Regions from separate parts of the Dermacoccus sp. 147Ba genome, predicted to be linked through region 1. Evidence: riboswitches for the same ligand, from Rfam matches in the RefSeq annotation. Region 1 holds a riboswitch; each other region holds the start of a gene.

Region 1 (4,382 bases):
GACAACGACGGCGACAAGCGGGCCGTGCCGCCTTGGGTGCCAACGCTTTCCGAGGACGTCGCGCTCGACACGGACGCGCAGACGATGGTCGAGATCCGCGCGAGGCTACTGCGCCCCATCCCACTCGAAGTGCCGCCGCTCGTCGACTGACGCGCGCCGTTCACGCGGTTGCTCCGCGAGTTCGGAATCCTCTCGGACACGCCTGCGTTGAACACAGCGACTCCAGTGAAAGGAACGCCCCATGTGGTTCACCCGTCAGGATTCCGCCCCGGTCGACGTCGCTGCCGTGCACGACGTTCTCGGCACGCCACTGCTCGGCGGGTGGCCGGACAAGACCGAGACGCTGTACGTCGCGATGGGATGTTTCTGGGGTGCGGAGCGCATCTTCTGGCAGATCCCGGGGGTCGTCTCGACGGCCGTCGGCTACATGGGTGGCGACCGTGAGAACCCCTCGTACGAGGACGTCTGCACGGGCACGACGGGCCACACCGAGGCCGTCCAGATCGCGTACGACCCGGAGAAGGTCTCCCCGGCCCAGCTGCTCAAGGCGTTCTGGGAGAACCATGACCCGACGACGGCCAACCGTCAGGGCAATGACATCGGCACGCAGTACCGCTCTGCGGTCTACTGGACGACGCCCCAGCAGGAGACCGCTACGCGTCGCACCGCGGAAGCGTTCCAGGATGCGCTGACCGACGCGGGCCGCGGCGCCATCACGACGGAGATGAAGCCCGCCGACGAAGCCGGAAAGTTCTGGCCGGCCGAGGGCTACCACCAGCAGTACCTCGCGAAAAATCCAGGCGGGTACTGCAATCACGGCTACAAGGGCGTGACGTGCCCGGTCGGCGTGGCCGACCTCCCCGCGCAGACCGACGTTCTTCCGCCGAGCAAATAAGCGCGAGCTCGGGGTACCTCGACCCCGTGGAGTCCACGCTCCGCCCCTAGTGACTCCAGCCCACGGGGAGAGCACGGCGTCAGCGCATCTCTCCACTGGGCAGACTTTCCTGCCGTTGGGTCGAGGCGGCGACTACCCAACCGCAGGAAACTCGGCCCAGCGGTGACACAGAGTGGCCCAGATCACTTGATTTGACGGGCTTCTCGCGGCGCCTCTAATGTAATGCCTGTCAAGAGATCCGATGCAAAGCCCTGGCTGGTCGGACGGCAACCCTCACGAACGTGGCGGGGTGCTCCAGGTGATGACACGGCCGCGTCAACCGCGCGGCAAGCACGTTCCGCACCCGGAACACATCCCTTTCGAGGGCTTCGTACCGGTGCGCCCGATCCCGGGAGATCACATGCAGCACACGCATCGCCCCACCCAGGCCCCCACCGCGCGACCGCACACGCACGACGCCGCGTTCGCGCGCCCCAAGCACTGACCGCACCCATCGTCGGGCGGTCGTCGCCGCCCACCCCACCGGCGCCTCGCACGCCCCTTCGAGGAAGGCATCACCATGTCCGAGAACACCAACTCCACCACCCCCGGAGCCAGCCCGGCCGTCCAGGCCCTGCCCGAAAAGCCGAAGAGCAACGGCCCCAAGTACGCGGCCATCGGCGCAGGCGTCCTCGTCGTCGCGCTCGCCGCAGGCTTCGGCATCAAGGCCTTCACGGGTAGCGACGACGAGAAGCTGACGAAGATCACCGTCGGTACCACCGAAGCGTCCGACCCGTACTGGACCGAACTGGTCAAGGTCGGCAAGAAGAAGTACGGCCTCGACATCCAGCCGGTCAACTTCACCGACTACACGCAGGCCAACCCGGCGCTCTCCCAGGGCCAGGTCGACGTCAACCAGTTCCAGCACCTGCAGTTCCTCGCCGACTACAACGCCGCGAAGAACGACACCCTGACGCCGGTCGGCTCCACCTACATCGTGCCGCTGTCGCTGTACTCGAAGAAGCACACCACGGTGAACGAGTTCGCCGACGGCGGCAAGGTCGCCATCCCGAACGACGCGACGAACCAGGCACGCGCCCTCCTGCTCCTGCAGAGCGCCGGTCTGCTCACGCTCAAGGGCGGGGGCAACTCCCTGTCGACGCCCGCCGAGATCGACGCCGCGAAGTCGAAGGTCGGCGTCACGCCCGTCGACGCTGCCCAGACCGCAGCCGCCCTGCCCTCCGTCGAGGGCGCCGTGGTCAACAACAACTTCGCCGCCGACGCGAACCTCGACCCGAGCAAGGCGCTGTTCAAGGACGACCCCAAGGCGAAGTCCTCGGAGCCGTACATCAACGTCATCGTGGCCCGCAAGAAGGACGCCGACAACCCGACGTACGCGAAGTTCGTCCAGGCGTACCACGAGAAGTCGGTGCAGGACCTCATCTCCAAGCGCACCAAGGGAACCCAGTACGAGGTGAAGCGTTCCGTCGCGGACGTGCGCGGCATCCTCACCCGCATCGAGTCGCAGATCAAGGCCAAGAAGTGACCCCCACTCCCCCGGCCCGACCCGAGAACGCGCCGGCGGTCCGGCTGCGCGGCGTGAGCAAGACCTTCGTGCGCGGCAAGAAGAACGTCACCGCGCTGCAGGAGATCGACCTCGACGTCGCTACCGGCCGCGTCCTCGCCGTCATCGGGTTCTCCGGTGCAGGCAAGAGCACCCTCGTGCGGCTCATCAACGCGCTCGAGACCCCGACGACCGGCTCCGTCGAGGTCGACGGCGTCGATCTGGCGGGTCTGGGAGCAAAGCAGATCCGAGCTCTGCGGGCCCGCATCGGCATGGTGTTCCAGCAGTTCAATCTCATCCGCTCGCGCACGGTGTACGCCAACGTCGCCTATCCGCTCGAGGTCGCCGGTTGGGACAAGGACAAGCAGGAGGCGCGAGTCACCGAACTGCTCCACTTCGTCGGTCTGACGGAGAAGGCCTGGGCCTATCCTGACGAGCTGTCCGGCGGCCAGAAGCAGCGCGTCGGCATCGCCCGCGCCCTGGCCACGAACCCGGAGATCCTGCTCGCCGACGAGTCGACCTCCGCCCTCGACCCCGACACGACGAAGGACGTCCTCGCCCTCCTGCGCCGCGTCAACGATGAGCTCGGCGTGACGATCGTCGTCATCACGCACGAGATGGACGTCGTGCGTGAACTGGCCGACGACGTCGTGGTCCTCGAACACGGCCGCCTCGTCGAATCCGGGCCGACCGAGCAGGTGCTCGGCGCACCGACATCGTCAGCCACGCGGCGGCTCGTCGACGCGACGCTGCGCAACGTGCCCGACGCCCGCGAGATCGCGCGGCTGCGCGAGAGGGTGAGCGGACGCCTCGTCACGGCAACCGTCCACGACTCCGCTGGATTCGGAAGGGTTCTCGCCTCCACCGGCGCCCGCGGTGTCGAACCGGAGATCGTCCACGGTGGCCTCACGCCCCTCAAGGAAGCGAACCTCACGACGTTGACCCTGGCCCTGCGCGGTGACGACGTCACCGTCACGCAGGTGCTGACCGACCTCGCCCAGGTCGCCACCGTCCACGAACTCGAGGAGGCCACGGCATGAAGGTCATCACTGCGGACACGGACTGGAGCGCACTGCGCCCCGTGCTGTGGGAGTCGGTCGGGCAGACCCTCCTCATGGTCAGCGCCACCATCGTCCTCGGCGGTCTGTTCGGGCTCGTGCTCGGCGTGCTGCTCAACACGACGCGCCGCGGCGGCATCATGGCCAACCCGACGGTTCACACGATCCTCAACGTGCTCGTCAACATCATCCGGCCGATCCCGTTCATCATCTTCGCGGCCGCGCTCGGTCCGCTGACGCTGAAGGTCACCGGCTCGACGATCGGTACCGCGTCGATGATCTTCCCGCTGACGCTCGCCGCAACGTTCGGCATCAGTCGCATCGTCGAACAGAACCTCGTGAGTGTCGACCCGGGCGTCATCGAGGCGGCTCAGGCGATGGGCGCGAGCCCGTGGCGGATCATCCGCACCGTTCTCATCCCCGAGGCGCTCGCGCCGCTCATCCTCGGGTACACCTTCGCGCTCGTCGCCGTCATCGACATGACCGCGGTCGTCGGCGCGATGGGCGGCGGCGGTCTCGGCAACTTCGCGCTGGCGTACGGCTACCAGCGCTACCAGTGGGCCGTGACGTGGGCAGCCGTCGTCATCATCATCGTGTTCGTGCAGATCGCGCAGTTCATCGGTAACGCACTGGCCCGCAAGGCTCTGCGTCACTGATCGACGCGCTCGGGCGTCCAAAGGGTCAGTCCGTCAGCGGGTCGACGAAGCGGCCTGCTGCAACTGGGCGCGCAGATCCTGCGGCATGCCGTGACGCTTCTTGCCGTGGCCCTTGCCGTGACCGTGGCCGCGCCCCGAGTCGGACGCCGACTCCGTCAGCGCGTTCGCCGGGCCCGGCGCCGGCTGCGGCACCGGCTCGCACTTCACGTCCGAGTGCCCCTGCCCGCGAG
Region 2 (4,382 bases), on a different contig from region 1:
AGCGGACTTCGCGGTGGCCTTCTTGGCCGTCGTCTTCTTCGCGGCCGTCTTACGACGTCCGGCTGTGGTGGCCACGGCCTGCTCGGCGTGGGCCTGGTCGAGGACGACCTCGATGTTCTCGGCGGCCAGCGCCTTCAACACGGACTTCTGCTTGGCGGACGACACCTGTGCCTCTTCGATCGCGTCCTTCAATGCGACGCTGTCCACCGAGCCCGTCTCACGACCCGATTCGAACAGAGCTGCCAGAGCCGGGTGGTCGACATCCGCGGGAAGTGCGGGGGGCTGCGTGGTCTTCGACACTGTCGTCACCAACTACCTTCCGAAAGTAATGCGTCGCCGTCGTCGGCCGCAGGGCAGCGACGATCGAAGCGACACCGGAACGAGGAGTGCGATCACGAAACCCCGCGCTTGGCGCTCCGGGTGGTGACCGCTTCTTCACCCATTATAAAACTCGACGGACGAAACCGCAGAATCACGGGGTTCAACGAGCTTCGATTGACGTTCATTCCCTGCCCCGGATCGGCCGCCATCTCAGCAACTGAAGGCCGTTCGGGAGCCTCAGGGCTTGACGGCGAGCACGGGGCACGGGGCGTCGAGCAACAAGCGCTGAGCACTCGTGCCCAGGATCAACTTGCCGACAGGGGTGCGCCTGCGCAGCCCGATGACGAGCAGGGCGGGCTGCACTCGGGAAATCTCCTCGAGGATGGATTCCACGGCGTCGGCGCCGTCCTGCACATCGACGACCTGTGCGCCGGTGTACTCCTCGGCCGCCTTGCGGGCCGCGGTGCGAGCCTCGTCCGAGGGCACCGTGCACACCACGATGAGCGGGCGACCCAGATCCTTCGACTGGCGAGCTGCCTCGGCGAGGGCGGCTTCGCCCTCGGGGCCGGGCGCGAAACTGACGATGACGGACATGGCGACCTCACTCGCGAAATTCGGAATCTGCCGTCACGCTACCCGAGGCCCCTGCGGTGGGCCACTCATGCGACGCCGCGCACGAGCCGCGGTGTTCCGCGCAACGGTCGCTGGACGAGTTCATGCACGAGCGACGCGATCTGGTCGGCCTCGATGAGGAATCCGTCGTGGCCGTAGGGCGAGTGGATCATGCGCAGTCGTCCGCGACCGTAGGCGCGCACCATCCGCGTCGATGCGCTCACGGGAAAGAGTCGATCGGAGTCGACTGCGGCCACGAGGAGTTCTCCTTCGTACGCCTCCAGCACCGCGTCGAGCCCGCCGCGTCCTCGCCCGATGTCGTGGGTCGCCATGGCCTGCGTCAGGCGCACGTAGGCCAGCGGGTCGAAGCGTCGCGCGAGTTTGGCCCCGTGGTGGTCGAGGTAGCCCTCGACGCTGAAGCGACCGCCCTCGAGCGGGTCCTCACCTGGCTGGGGCTCGGCGCCGAACCGTGCCTCGAACTCGCTTGCGCTGCGATACGAGGCGTGAGCGATCTGGCGGGCCAAGGCGAGGCCGTTCGTGGGAAACGTGCCGTGACGCAGGTAGTCGCCGTCGCGGAATTCCGGGTCGGACGTGATGGCGACGACCTGGGTGTGACCCCAGGCAATCTGGTCCGCGGTCGCGCAGCCACTGCTCGCCACGACCAATGCCCGCTCGACGCGGTCCGGGAACCCCGCGACCCACTCGGCCGTGCGCATCCCCCCGAAGGAGCCTCCGATGACGGCGTGCAGACGTCGCACACCGAGCGCTTCGAGGCACGCCGCCTCGGCGCGGACCTGGTCTCGGACGGTCACCTGCGGGAAACGTCCGCCCCAGGGCTCGCCGTCCGGAGCGAGCGAGATGGGGCCGGTACTGCCACGGCATCCACCGAGAACGTTGATGGCGACGACGAAGTACTCGTCGGTGTCCAGTGCTGCGCCGGGGCCGATGATTCCTGGCCACCAACCCGGGGTGGGCTGCCCGTCGCCAGTATCGCCGACGACGTGCGAATCACCCGTGAGCGCGTGCTCGACGAGGACGACGTTCGACGCGTCGTCGTTCAACTCGCCCCAGCACTCGTAGGTCATGACGACATCCGGCAGCGTGCGGCCACTTTCGAGAACGACGTCTCCCAGAGCGACGGCTCGTGCCTGCGCGTTGAACCCACTCGGCGCCTGCACAGGACGCGTAGCGGCCGGTGCGACGTGCGCTGAATGAGAGCTCGCCATGTGTCCTCCTCGAAGGACTCGCCGAAGCGACTGGCGAGTCCGCGCTTGCCGCAGCGTTCACGGCCCTGTCGTCACCCGGGGCACCCCACCGCGGTGGAGGGTTGCCGCTCAGTCAGCCGGGGCTTGTGTGACTGAGACTCTTGACGCTTTGAGACTAGGGCGAGTGCAGCGAATGCGCCAGGAAGGCCCCTGCTGATGTCCACGATGTGAAGCGCCGGCCCGGTGGCTGCCCGCACTCTCTCGCCTCGTCGCCACGACGTCAGCGACGGCGCCGCGCCGCACGATTCGGCCTCGCCGGCCGCAGGAAGTCCTCGTACGCCATGCCGGAGGAGGTCATCCTCACGACGAGGTCGACGAGAGGTAGGCGCGCGCCCCGTTCCTGGGCCTCGGCGGCGGCGAGCACAGCGCTGGGCCGCTCCCCTTCCCGCCAGCGCGCGAGTGCCACGAGACACAGCCAATGGGCTCGCGCCGGCTCGGGCACGGCGACGAGGATCTCCAACAGGCGCTGCGAACTCACCGGCTCGGACCAGCACTGCCGCGTGGTACGGGCTCCCGCGGCCAGTTCGGGCACGACGCTCCACACCATCTCGTCGCGCAGGAGTGGATCGGGCATGGCGTCGACGACGAGTGCCAGAGCCTCACGCTCGCGAGTGCTGTGGGGGTGCCCGGAGCCTGAGGCCACCTCACGCCAGGCCGCGCGCACCCGGCCGGTCTCGCCCGGTAGCCCGACGAGCAGGTCGGCGACGGCCCGTTGGGCCAGTGGCGAAACCGCGTGGAGGGCGGCCACGGCTTCGTCACGCGATGACGCCGGTTCGAGGCGTCCCTCGAGGGCCGATGCGAGGGAGGGCACATCGGCGGCAGTCGGCACTGGGGCCAGTGCACCGTCACAACAGCCTTTGGTGCACGTCGTTGCCCACCAGACGTCAGGGGCCACGACGAGGGCGTGCTCCACCTCGACGGCCGGTGCGAGAGCCCGCGTGACCAGGTCGAGATCGACGCCGGGACTGCACTGGTAGGCCGTGACGACGACGCCACTCGTGCCGAGACGATTCGACGCCTCGACGACGCGATCGCGCACGTGGTGAACGTGCTCCGGGGTGACGACGGCTTCGTCGAAGCGGGCAGCCCCCGAAACTCGCCCGCCGTCCATGAACGTGACGACGAGGGACGCCGTCGGAGCGAAGCCGAACTCGTACGGCATGAGGGCGAGCAGCGGGCCCATGCCCGAGAGATGAAGTGTGGTCATGGCTTCACGAAGCCATGACCACACTTCTCACGACCAGTGCGAGGCGCTGGCGCCTGTGGACAAGGGCGTCCTCAGCGCACGCGCTCCCCCGCCAGCGTCACACCTGTGCGCTTCTCCCAGTCGAGGAAGTCGTCGGTGACGTGCACGAGCGAGCTCGCCAGCCACGTGAGGACGGCGGCGTCGTCCGCAAGACCCACGACTCCCAGGAGCGCCTCGGGCAGCAGATCGACCGGCGAGGCGACGTAGGCCGCAGCAGCCGTGAGCAGCGCGAGCTGCGCGGTGCTCACGCCCCGGTACGAACCGGAGCGCACAGCGCGAGCCAGGCGCGGAAGTGCGCTGAGGCGGGTCGTGAGCGAGGGACCTCCGGCGGCGGACGCCGCCGTCACTGCAGCAGCGAGGGATTTCAGGCCGGCGAGTCGGGTGACGCGGCGACCGAGCGAGGTGGGACGTGCCATCGAAGTGCCTCCGGTTGACGAGCGTTCAGGTGAACAAAGCGACAACGCCGACGCCACGCGGTGCATTCCGCGGGCGCGGGCGTCGTCACGATCGGCGGAGCGTCAGGCCGTGGGCGGCACGGCCGCGATGAAGTCCTTGCGCGCCGCGTCGGCGATCTTGCGCAGGAGCATGACGTCGAGCCCCGCACCGATGAAGCCACCCGCAACCGGGATGACGCGCGGGATGCGCGAGAGGAACTTGCGCCCGACCTGCGTGCCCAGGCGGAACGCGACGGACTTGTTGACGACCGCGAGCGCCGCCGGGGGCAGACGACGGGTCGCAACATTCGTCGCGACACCGCCGCTGAACGCACCCATGCCCTTGAGAACCTGCGTGGCATCGGCGCCAATGAGGTCGAGCAGGATGGCCGAACGGACCGACTCGTCGCGCAGGTTGTGGCCGTACAGGTGCGCGATGGAGGCCACCATGCGCGTGGCAACGGTGTAGAAGCCGACGATGTTGGCGGGCAGGGCCACGGGCAT
Region 3 (4,382 bases), on a different contig from region 1:
GAACTGCCCGATGCACAACGAGATCTTCCGTTCGCGCGGACGCTCCTACCGTGAGCTGCCGCTGCGCTTCTTCGAGTTCGGCACGGTCTACCGCGACGAGAAGTCCGGCGTTCTCTCGGGCCTCACGCGCGTGCGCATGATCACCCAGGACGACTCCCACTCCTACGTGACGCCGGAGCAGGCGCCGGGCGAGATCAAGCACCTGCTCGACTTCATCCTCGGGCTGCTGCGTGACTTCGGGCTGAACGACTTCTACCTCGAGCTGTCGACGCGTGACGAGGCCGGCGACAAGAAGGACAAGTTCATCGGCACCGACGAGCAGTGGGAGGTCGCGACGCAGGTGCTCGCCGACGTCGCGAACGCCTCGGGCCTCGAGCTCGTGCCCGACCCGGGCGGCGCAGCCTTCTACGGCCCGAAGATCTCCGTGCAGGCACGTGACGCCATCGGCCGTACGTGGCAGATGTCGACGATCCAGTACGACTTCAACATGCCCGAGCGCTTCGGCCTCGAGTTCCAGGCTCAGGACGGCACGCGTCAGCAGCCGGTCATGATCCACTCGGCGAAGTTCGGTTCGATCGAGCGCTTCCTTGGTGTGCTCGTCGAGCATTACGCGGGGCAGTTCCCGGCGTGGCTCGCACCGGTTCAGGTGCTCGGGGTTCCGGTCGCGGAGGAGTACTACGACTACCTCGGCGAGGTGGGCGAGAAGCTGCGTCGGGCCGGCGTACGCGTCGAGATCGACACGAGCGACGACCGCTTCCCGAAGAAGATCCGCAACGCCTCGAAGTCGAAAGCGCCGTTCATCCTCATCGCCGGCGAGGAGGACCGCGACAACGGAGCCGTGAGCTTCCGTTACCGCGACGGCTCGCAGAAGAACGGCGTGCCGGTCGACGAGGCCGTGGCCGAGATCGCCGCGTACATCGCCTCGCGCAACAACACGTCGCCCACGGCGGCCGAGGCACCTGCCGAGGCCTGATCCACATACGACGAAGCCGCCGCCCCGATTTGGGGTGGCGGCTTCGTCGTAGTCTCCGCGGTGCGGGCGATCAGGCGGAGGCAGCCTTCGCGGCTGCGAAGCCCTTGTCGAGGTCGGCGATGATGTCGTTCGCGTTCTCGATGCCGACCGACAGGCGCACGAGGCCGGGCGTGACGCCGGCGCCGCGGCGGTCGTCGTCACTGCCCTGGCTGTGCGTCGTCGTCGCCGGGTGGATGGCGAGCGAGCGGACGTCACCGATGTTGGCCACGTGCGAGTGCAGCTCGAGGGCGTCGACGAACGCCTTGCCCGCGTCGATGCCGCCGGCGATCTCGAAGGAGAACACTGCACCGGAACCGGTGGGCAGGTAGCGGTCGGCCAGCTCCTTGTACGGGCTGTCGTCCTTCGAGGCGTAGAAGACCTTTTCGACCTGCGCGTGCTCGCTCAGGTAAGCGACGACCTTCTCCGCGTTCTCCACGTGACGCTCGACGCGCAGCGACAGCGTCTCGAGGCCCTGCGCGATGAGGAAGGCGTTGAACGGCGACACGGCGGAGCCGAGGTCGCGCAGCAGTTCGACGCGCGCCTTGAGAATGAATGCGAGGTTCGCGCCGAGCGCCGAACCGACGCCGAGATCGCGGGCGAAAACGAGGCCGTGGTAGCTCTCGCTCGGCTCGTTGAACTGCGGGAACTTCTCCGGCTCCTTGGCGTAGTCGAACGTTCCGGCGTCCACGAGCACGCCGGCGATCGACGTGCCGTGGCCGCCGAGGTACTTCGTCGCCGAGTGGATGACGACGTCCGCGCCGTGCTCGATCGGGCGCAGCAGGTACGGCGTCGCGACGGTGTTGTCGACGAACAGCGGCAGGCCGGCGTCGTGGGCGACAGCGGCAACACCCGCGACGTCGAGGACCTTCTGGTCGGGGTTGCTCAGCGTCTCACCGAAGAGGAGCTTGGTGTTCGGTCGGATGGCGTTCTTCCACGCGTCGAGGTCACCGATGTCCTCGACGAAGGTGGTCTCCACACCGAGACGCTTGAGCGTGTACTTGAGCAGGTTGTACGTACCGCCGTAGAGAGCGGGCGACGCGACGACGTGGTCGCCTGCCTGCGCGACGTTGAGGATGGCGAACGTCGTCGCGGCCTGGCCGGAGGCCAGCAGCAGGGCGCCGACGCCACCCTCGAGCGCCGCGATGCGCTCCTCGACGGCCTGCGACGTCGGGTTGCCGATGCGGGTGTAGATGGGGCCGAGGTCGGACAGGCCGAAGCGGTTGGCCGCCGTCTCGGCGGAGTCGAAGACGAACGAGGTCGTCTGGTAGATCGGCAGCGCGCGCGATCCGGTGTCCCCGTCCGGCACCTGGCCGGCGTGGATCTGCTTGGTCTCGAAAGCCCAGTCCTGAGCGCTCATGACAACTCCTCGAAAGGTCGCTACCCGTGCGCGAACCTCGCACGCGGGGTGCGCCGGAAGCTCTGCTTCCGCGCTTGCCCGGGCGTATCCGACGCCGGGCCAGGTCGTCACCCGGAGCACCCCGCCGCGGTGGGAGGGTTGCCGGCCAGCAAACCGGGGTTTGACGCTGGCGCTCGTGACCTGGTCCGAGGATATCCCGGGCGGTATCGAGGGGCGGGACTCGTGTCTCACATCGTGGTTTGCCGTGCGGCGCGGGGCGTTTGCCGAAGGGTCAAGCCGTGGTTGACTGGCGCCATGACGATCACCATCGCCCGGGCCAGGCGTGACGACGCCTTCGCCTGTGCAGCGCTTCGGTTGCGCTCGGACCTCGAGGAGGGGCACCTGAATCGGGCCGGTTTCGTGACCGAGTACGCGGACGACTTCCTCTCGGCCTTCGACGAGGTACCCACGTGGATCGCCACCCGTTCCGACGGCACCGTCGTCGGCATCGTGCAGTGCGCCCTCGTCCACCGGATGCCGACGCTCGCGCGCGGCGCCAAGCCGTGGTTGTACGTCGCGTTCGTCTTCGTCGTGCCCGACGAGCGTGGCGCGGGACTCGGCGAACGCATGCTCCGCACCGTCGACGCCTGGGCGGACGCGCGCGGCGTCGAGCGGATGCTGCTCAACACGCGTCCGAAGGCGCGCCCGTTGTACGAGCGTCTCGGACTCGGTGCCCCGGAGGAGCGACACATGCACCGCGACGCACCGTTCGCGGCCACGAAGGAGCAGCGATGAGCGACATCATCTGGGCCCTCGACCAGCGCGAGCGCTGCATCGCCTGCCCGTCGAAGCCGGCGGCGAACGCCGTCGTGCTCTACCTCGGTGAGGACGGCTCGCTGCCGCGCGAGAGCGTCGGATCGCTGGCCGAACGTGGCGTCATGGCCGCGGGCGTCGTGTGGGCGGGTGTGACAGCGGAACTCACCGACGACGACTGGCTCGACCTCGAGGACGCCGCAAGCGGCCTCGGCGGACTCGCGAGCGCCGTCGCCGTCGTGGGTGAAGGCGATGCCGCAGCCGTCGCACAGAAAGTGGCAGAGCGCGTGGGCGGCCTGGCCCACGCGGGCGCTGCGAGCGACGAGCGGCTCGTGGAGAAACTCGCCGAGATCGCTCCGGTCTGACCCGGCGCGCGGGTTTCCCTAGGATGGGGCGCATGGTCACGCAGAACGAGGACTTCACTCCCGAGCACGCCGAGTCCGAGCACGACTTCGCGGGGGAGCCCGACGGGTTCGGCCGACTGTGGACGCCTCACCGCATGGCCTACATCGAGGCCGACCGCCCCTCGAGGGACGCCGGCGACGGCTGTCCGTTCTGCGCGGCGCCGGGCAAGGACGACGCCGAGGGCCTCATCGTGCACCGCGGTGAGCACTGCTTCGTCGTGATGAACCTCTTCCCGTACAACCCGGGCCACCTGCTCGTGTGCCCCTACCGTCACGTGCCGCACTACATCGACCTCACGGACGCGGAGACCGAGGAGTTCACGAAGCTGACGAAGCAGGGCATTCGCGCGCTCAAGGCGGCGTCGAACCCGGCCGGATTCAACCTCGGCATGAACCAGGGCGATGTCGCGGGCGCCGGCGTGGCTGCGCACCTGCATCAGCACATCGTGCCCCGCTGGGGTGGCGACATGAACTTCATGCCGATCGTCGGCCAGACGAAGGCTCTCCCGGTGCTTCTCGAGGACAGCCGTCAGCGCATCGCGGCGTCCTGGCCAACCGACTGACGGCCTCGACCTCGCGGGGCGTGCGGCTCGTGAACGCGGGGTGAGATGTGACTCGTCCGGCGCGGCGCGCACCTCGGCTCGACGTATCGAACCGCTACAGTTGAGTCACCATGCTGAACAAGTACGCGCGCGCCTTCTTCTCCGCGATCTTCCGCCCCCTGGCGCAGCTGCTCCTGCGCCTCGGCATCAGCCCTGACGTCGTCACGATCGTCGGCACGCTCGGTGTCTCGTTCGGCGCGCTGTGGTTCTACCCG
Region 4 (4,382 bases), on a different contig from region 1:
CTCAACCAGCGCCGCGACGACTTTGAGGCGTTCCTGCCCCTTGCGGCGGACCAGGGTCCGCGAGGAATCTTTCAGGTCGGAAGGCCAGGTGTTCAGAGCAACCGGGACGCTTGGGTCTATAACGCGGGCAGAAAGCGCATTGCGCTTGCCATGCGCCGTGCCGTCCAGACGTATGAAGAAGCCCTCGCTGGCGAGCGGTCCTACGACCCGGCCAGAATCAAGTGGTCCTCTTCTCTTGAATCGCGTTTGGCCCGCGGACAACGCATCGGATTCGACCCCGGCCGCCTAGGGCACGCGATGTACCGCCCCTTCGAAAAGGCCAATCTGGTGATCGACCCCGACTGGTTACACCGTCCAGGAATCCTCCCAGTTTCCTTCCCAGTTCCCAATGTTGACAATTTGGGAATCGTGACGATGGGCCCGCGGGACGTTGCTCTTCCCGCAGTCCAGATGCTCGATTGCGTCCCCGACACAGCGTTGTTCGGTTATGCGACCCAGTTCGTGCCCCGGTACCGCTACGAGAAGGTCGATGCTGACGAAGGCATGCTGTCGCTCGGCACCTCAGCCGCACACGACGTCGTCGACGGATACCGCCGCATCGACAACATCACCGATGAGGCGCTGACGAGGTTCCAGGCGGCGTACGGAACCTCGATCACGAAGGACGACATCTTCTTCTACGTCTACGGGCTGCTGCACTCGCCCGACTACCGCGAGACGTACGCGGCGGACTTGAAGAAGGTGCTGCCGCGTATCCCGCTCGTCGAAGAAGCGCAGCCGTTCATCGACGCAGGGCGCAAGCTCTCGGAGCTGCACCTCGGATACGAGACCGTGGAGCCGTATCCACTCCCGGGCCTCGGCGCGCAGCCTGCCGGCGGTCAGGACCCGTACGCGTTCTACGCCGTCGGCGACAAGAAGATGCGCTTCGGGAAGCCGTCGCCCGAACAGAAGGCCGCGGGTGAGCGCCACGACCGCGCGACGATCCACTACAACTCGCGTATCACCCTCGCGGGCATCCCGCAGGAGGCGTACCGCTACATGCTGGGCTCACGTTCGGCGATCGAGTGGATCATTGATCGCTACTACATCAAGACGGACAAGGCCTCGGGCATCGTCAACGACCCGAACGACTGGTCGAAGGAAGTCGGCGACCCGCGGTACATCATCGACCTCCTAGCCCGCATCGTCACAGTGAGCCTCGGAACGATGAAAATTGTCGACTCCCTCCCTTTCTTGAAGGTTAAGTCGCAGCCATGAAAGTGACCGGCAAGATCCAGGATGAGAGTGTCAGTTGCGCTCTGGCAGGTGAAAAGTTTGACGGGCACTCCTGCACTCGAACAGCTCGGGGCTTTAGGGGTGTCATTGCGGATGGAACCGTGTGATGGGCCAGGCCTGGAAGGTCTCCGGCCCTCGCCTTTGGCTAGAGATGCCGGGCGAGAAGGAGGCACACCTCGCGGATAGGGGCTGTGAGCCAGGCAAGGTTCGTTGCGGTGTGGCCATTGTGAGCGCGGTTGCCGCGCTTTCACGGATGTCGCGGTGCAGGGAGTGCTTGCGCTTGGCTGGCCATGGAAGGCCATCGAAAGCGAAGCGAGCGGTTCTGCCCGGCCGCGGGTACGGAGTGCCAAAGGCGGCCGTTCGGATCGTTGGCGGGGGTGCGCCAGGATCGAAGCGTTGAAGTGGGAGTCGTCGCCGGTAGGGGCCCCTCGTCGGAGCTCCCTAGTGAGCGACGATCGGAAGGCGATCGACTGCGGGTGTCCAGGTTGCCCGCGACAACAGCACGACCTTCCGTTAGATCCCGCGATGCGGACACTCACCAACCAATAACTGTTCGTTCTGCGAAGCCTGCGCTTAAGTTATGAGTGGGTCACGAGTTCCGGCGACAAGTCTCGGCTGGCCGGACGGCAACCCTCCACTGCGGTGGGGTGCCCCGAGTAACGACCTGGCGCAACGCCGCCCGGCGTCTGCGCAAGCGCATCGAACCAAAGAGGCTGTCATGACACTTCTCGCCACCCACGCTCCCGCCACGACGCCCGGCCTGCGCATCGAGCGCCTCGGCCCGGCCCTGGGCGCCGTCATCCACGGCATCGACCTGGCGTCCATCGACGAGATCGCGGCCTTCGACATCCGCCGCGCCCTGCTCGCCCACAAGGTGCTCTTTTTCCGCGATCAGCACGGCTTCGACGACGACGCCCAGGTGCGCCTCGGCAACCTCCTCGGCGACCTGACGCCCGGCCACCCTGTCGCCGGCAACCACGAGCGCAGCGAGATCTACAACATCGATTCGAGCGACCCCGAGTTCTCCTTCTCCGATGTCTGGCACACCGACGTCACGTTCATGAAGCGGCCGCCGGCCATCAGCATCCTCCGCGCCGTGACGCTCCCGCCCTACGGCGGCGACACGTCCTGGGCCGACAGCCAGGCCGCCTACGACTCCCTCTCCGCACCCTTCAAGGCGCTCGCCGACCAGCTGCTCGCCGTCCACGACGGCAACCGCGAGTGGGGCGCCTTCCTCAAGAAGAACGGCGGCCACGAGTGGGAGGGCGAGATCGTCACCGAACTGCCCGCCGTCGAGCACCCCGTCGTCCGCGTCCACCCCGAGACCGGCCGCCGCGGCCTCTTCGTCAACCCCGGCTTCACGTCCCACGTCAGCGACGTCTCCGAAGCCGAATCGCGTGCCATCCTCGACGCCCTCTACGCCCACCTCACGCAGCCCGAGCACACGATCCGTCACCGCTGGGCGCCCGGCGACGTCGGCCTCTGGGACAACCGCGCCACCTCCCACTACGCCAACCGCGACTACACGAACACCCGCGTCATGCACCGCGTCACCGTGCGCGGCGACGAGCCCCGCGGCGTCGACGGCCTGCGCGCTCAGTAAGCGCAACGAAAACTGATCGACGCTCCACCGTCGGGGGTGATGAGATGACCGACATGATCGAACTCATCGCCCCCGACGCCGCGCGCTACGACGACTGGTCGGCCATGCTGCGCGAGTTTCGCGACGCCACCACCGACTCGCGCGGCGACCACTGGGTGTGCGCGGGCGGCATGGACGGCTCGGGCTTCTTCGCGGGCACCGACGTCGACATCACCTCCGACGGCTTTGCCGCCTACGTCGAAGACTGCGCCCGCCAGGGCAACACGATGTGGCCGCCGCACACCGGCCTCGTCCACTGCTCCTACTTCTGGATCGTCGACGACGGCGCCCTCGTCGGTCACCTCGCCCTGCGTCACGCGCTCAACGAGTTCCTCTACGAACTCGGCGGCCACATCGGCTACTCCGTGCGGCCGGCCGCTCGCGGACGCGGCATCGCGAAGGAGGCTCTGAAGCTCGGGCTCGCCGAAGCCGCCGCGCTCGACATCGCCCCCGTGCTCGTCTGCTGCGCGCAGACGAACGGCGCCTCGCGCGCCGTCATCGAGGCCTGCGGCGGGCAGCTCGAGGACGTTCGTGAAGACAGCCGTCGCTACTGGTTCGGCGACGGGCCGCGCCCCACCGGCCCCACTGCGTGACGCTCGTCCAAATTCGTGATGAAGGTGTGACCTCCACTCGCGGTGTCAAAACCCTGTGACCTACCCGACACGGCATAACGTGTCCCTGCTCACACTCACACGAAAAGGGAGGTCTTCGTGCCCGCGTCGAGCACCAAAACCCCCGAGCGCGACGGGAACACGCCCCCGGTCGCGGTCGACCTACCCCGCCAGATCACGGGACGTCAGAAGATCGTCATCGCCGTCGCGGCCGTCATCGCCGCCATCGGTTGGACGATGGTTGCGTTCGTCCGCGGCGAGCACGTCAACTCGATCTGGTTCGTCATGGCTGCCGTCGGCAGCTACGTCATCGGCTACATGCTGTACAGCCGCCTCATCCAGTACAAGGTCATCCGTCCGCGCGACGATCTCGCCACCCCGGCCGAGCAGTTCGAGAACGGCCAGGATTTCCTGCCCACCGACCGGCGCGTGCTGTTCGGTCACCACTTCGCCGCCATCGCCGGCGCCGGCCCGCTCGTCGGCCCCGTGCTCGCCGCGCAGATGGGTTACCTGCCGGGCACGCTTTGGATCATCTTCGGTGTGATCTTCGCGGGCGCCGTGCAGGACTACATGGTGCTCGCCATCTCCACGCGCCGCGGCGGTCGCAGCCTCGGCCAGATGGCCCGTGACACGCTCGGCCCGGTCGGCGGTTGGGCGGCCATGTTCGCCGTCATGACGATCATGATCATCCTGATCGCCGTGCTCGGCCTCGTCGTCGTCAACGCGCTCGCCGAGTCGCCCTGGGGTGTCTTCTCGCTCGCGATGACGATCCCGATCGCTCTCTTCATGGGGTGCTACCTGCGCTTCGTGCGCCCGGGTGCCGTCTCCGAGGTCTCGGGCATCGGCGTCGTCCT

Evidence for each region. Region 1 has a riboswitch for S-adenosylmethionine ahead of EVU97_RS14640 (MetQ/NlpA family ABC transporter substrate-binding protein). Riboswitches for the same ligand answer to the same signal wherever they lie in the genome.
Region 2: another riboswitch for S-adenosylmethionine. It lies ahead of EVU97_RS01805 (homoserine O-acetyltransferase); the one in region 1 lies ahead of EVU97_RS14640 (MetQ/NlpA family ABC transporter substrate-binding protein).
Region 3: another riboswitch for S-adenosylmethionine. It lies ahead of EVU97_RS04060 (bifunctional o-acetylhomoserine/o-acetylserine sulfhydrylase); the one in region 1 lies ahead of EVU97_RS14640 (MetQ/NlpA family ABC transporter substrate-binding protein).
Region 4: another riboswitch for S-adenosylmethionine. It lies ahead of EVU97_RS12180 (TauD/TfdA family dioxygenase); the one in region 1 lies ahead of EVU97_RS14640 (MetQ/NlpA family ABC transporter substrate-binding protein).

What each region holds. Positions count from the first base shown of each region.
Region 1 is NZ_SEHL01000018.1:5,251-9,632, reverse strand. It holds gene EVU97_RS14650 (acyl-CoA thioesterase) at 1-150, shown strand, start outside; gene msrA (peptide-methionine (S)-S-oxide reductase MsrA) at 242-895, shown strand; SAM riboswitch class IV at 1,123-1,234, shown strand; gene EVU97_RS14640 (MetQ/NlpA family ABC transporter substrate-binding protein) at 1,455-2,420, shown strand; gene EVU97_RS14635 (methionine ABC transporter ATP-binding protein) at 2,417-3,478, shown strand; gene EVU97_RS14630 (methionine ABC transporter permease) at 3,475-4,152, shown strand; gene EVU97_RS14625 (alpha/beta fold hydrolase) at 4,186-4,382, opposite strand, start outside.
Region 2 is NZ_SEHL01000001.1:397,653-402,034, reverse strand. It holds gene EVU97_RS01815 (RNA polymerase sigma factor) at 1-300, opposite strand, end outside; gene EVU97_RS01810 (universal stress protein) at 559-915, opposite strand; gene EVU97_RS01805 (homoserine O-acetyltransferase) at 981-2,159, opposite strand; SAM riboswitch class IV at 2,196-2,305, opposite strand; gene EVU97_RS01800 (DUF4192 family protein) at 2,419-3,405, opposite strand; gene EVU97_RS01795 (YkvA family protein) at 3,477-3,860, opposite strand; gene EVU97_RS01790 (EcsC family protein) at 3,963-4,382, opposite strand, start outside.
Region 3 is NZ_SEHL01000002.1:372,192-376,573, reverse strand. It holds gene thrS (threonine--tRNA ligase) at 1-973, shown strand, start outside; gene EVU97_RS04060 (bifunctional o-acetylhomoserine/o-acetylserine sulfhydrylase) at 1,044-2,369, opposite strand; SAM riboswitch class IV at 2,435-2,550, opposite strand; gene EVU97_RS04055 (GNAT family N-acetyltransferase) at 2,664-3,143, shown strand; gene EVU97_RS04050 (hypothetical protein) at 3,140-3,526, shown strand; gene EVU97_RS04045 (HIT domain-containing protein) at 3,559-4,128, shown strand; gene pgsA (phosphatidylinositol phosphate synthase) at 4,239-4,382, shown strand, end outside.
Region 4 is NZ_SEHL01000009.1:85,246-89,627, forward strand. It holds gene EVU97_RS12175 (type ISP restriction/modification enzyme) at 1-1,257, shown strand, start outside; SAM riboswitch class IV at 1,863-1,978, shown strand; gene EVU97_RS12180 (TauD/TfdA family dioxygenase) at 1,994-2,878, shown strand; gene EVU97_RS12185 (GNAT family N-acetyltransferase) at 2,923-3,510, shown strand; gene EVU97_RS12190 (carbon starvation CstA family protein) at 3,628-4,382, shown strand, end outside.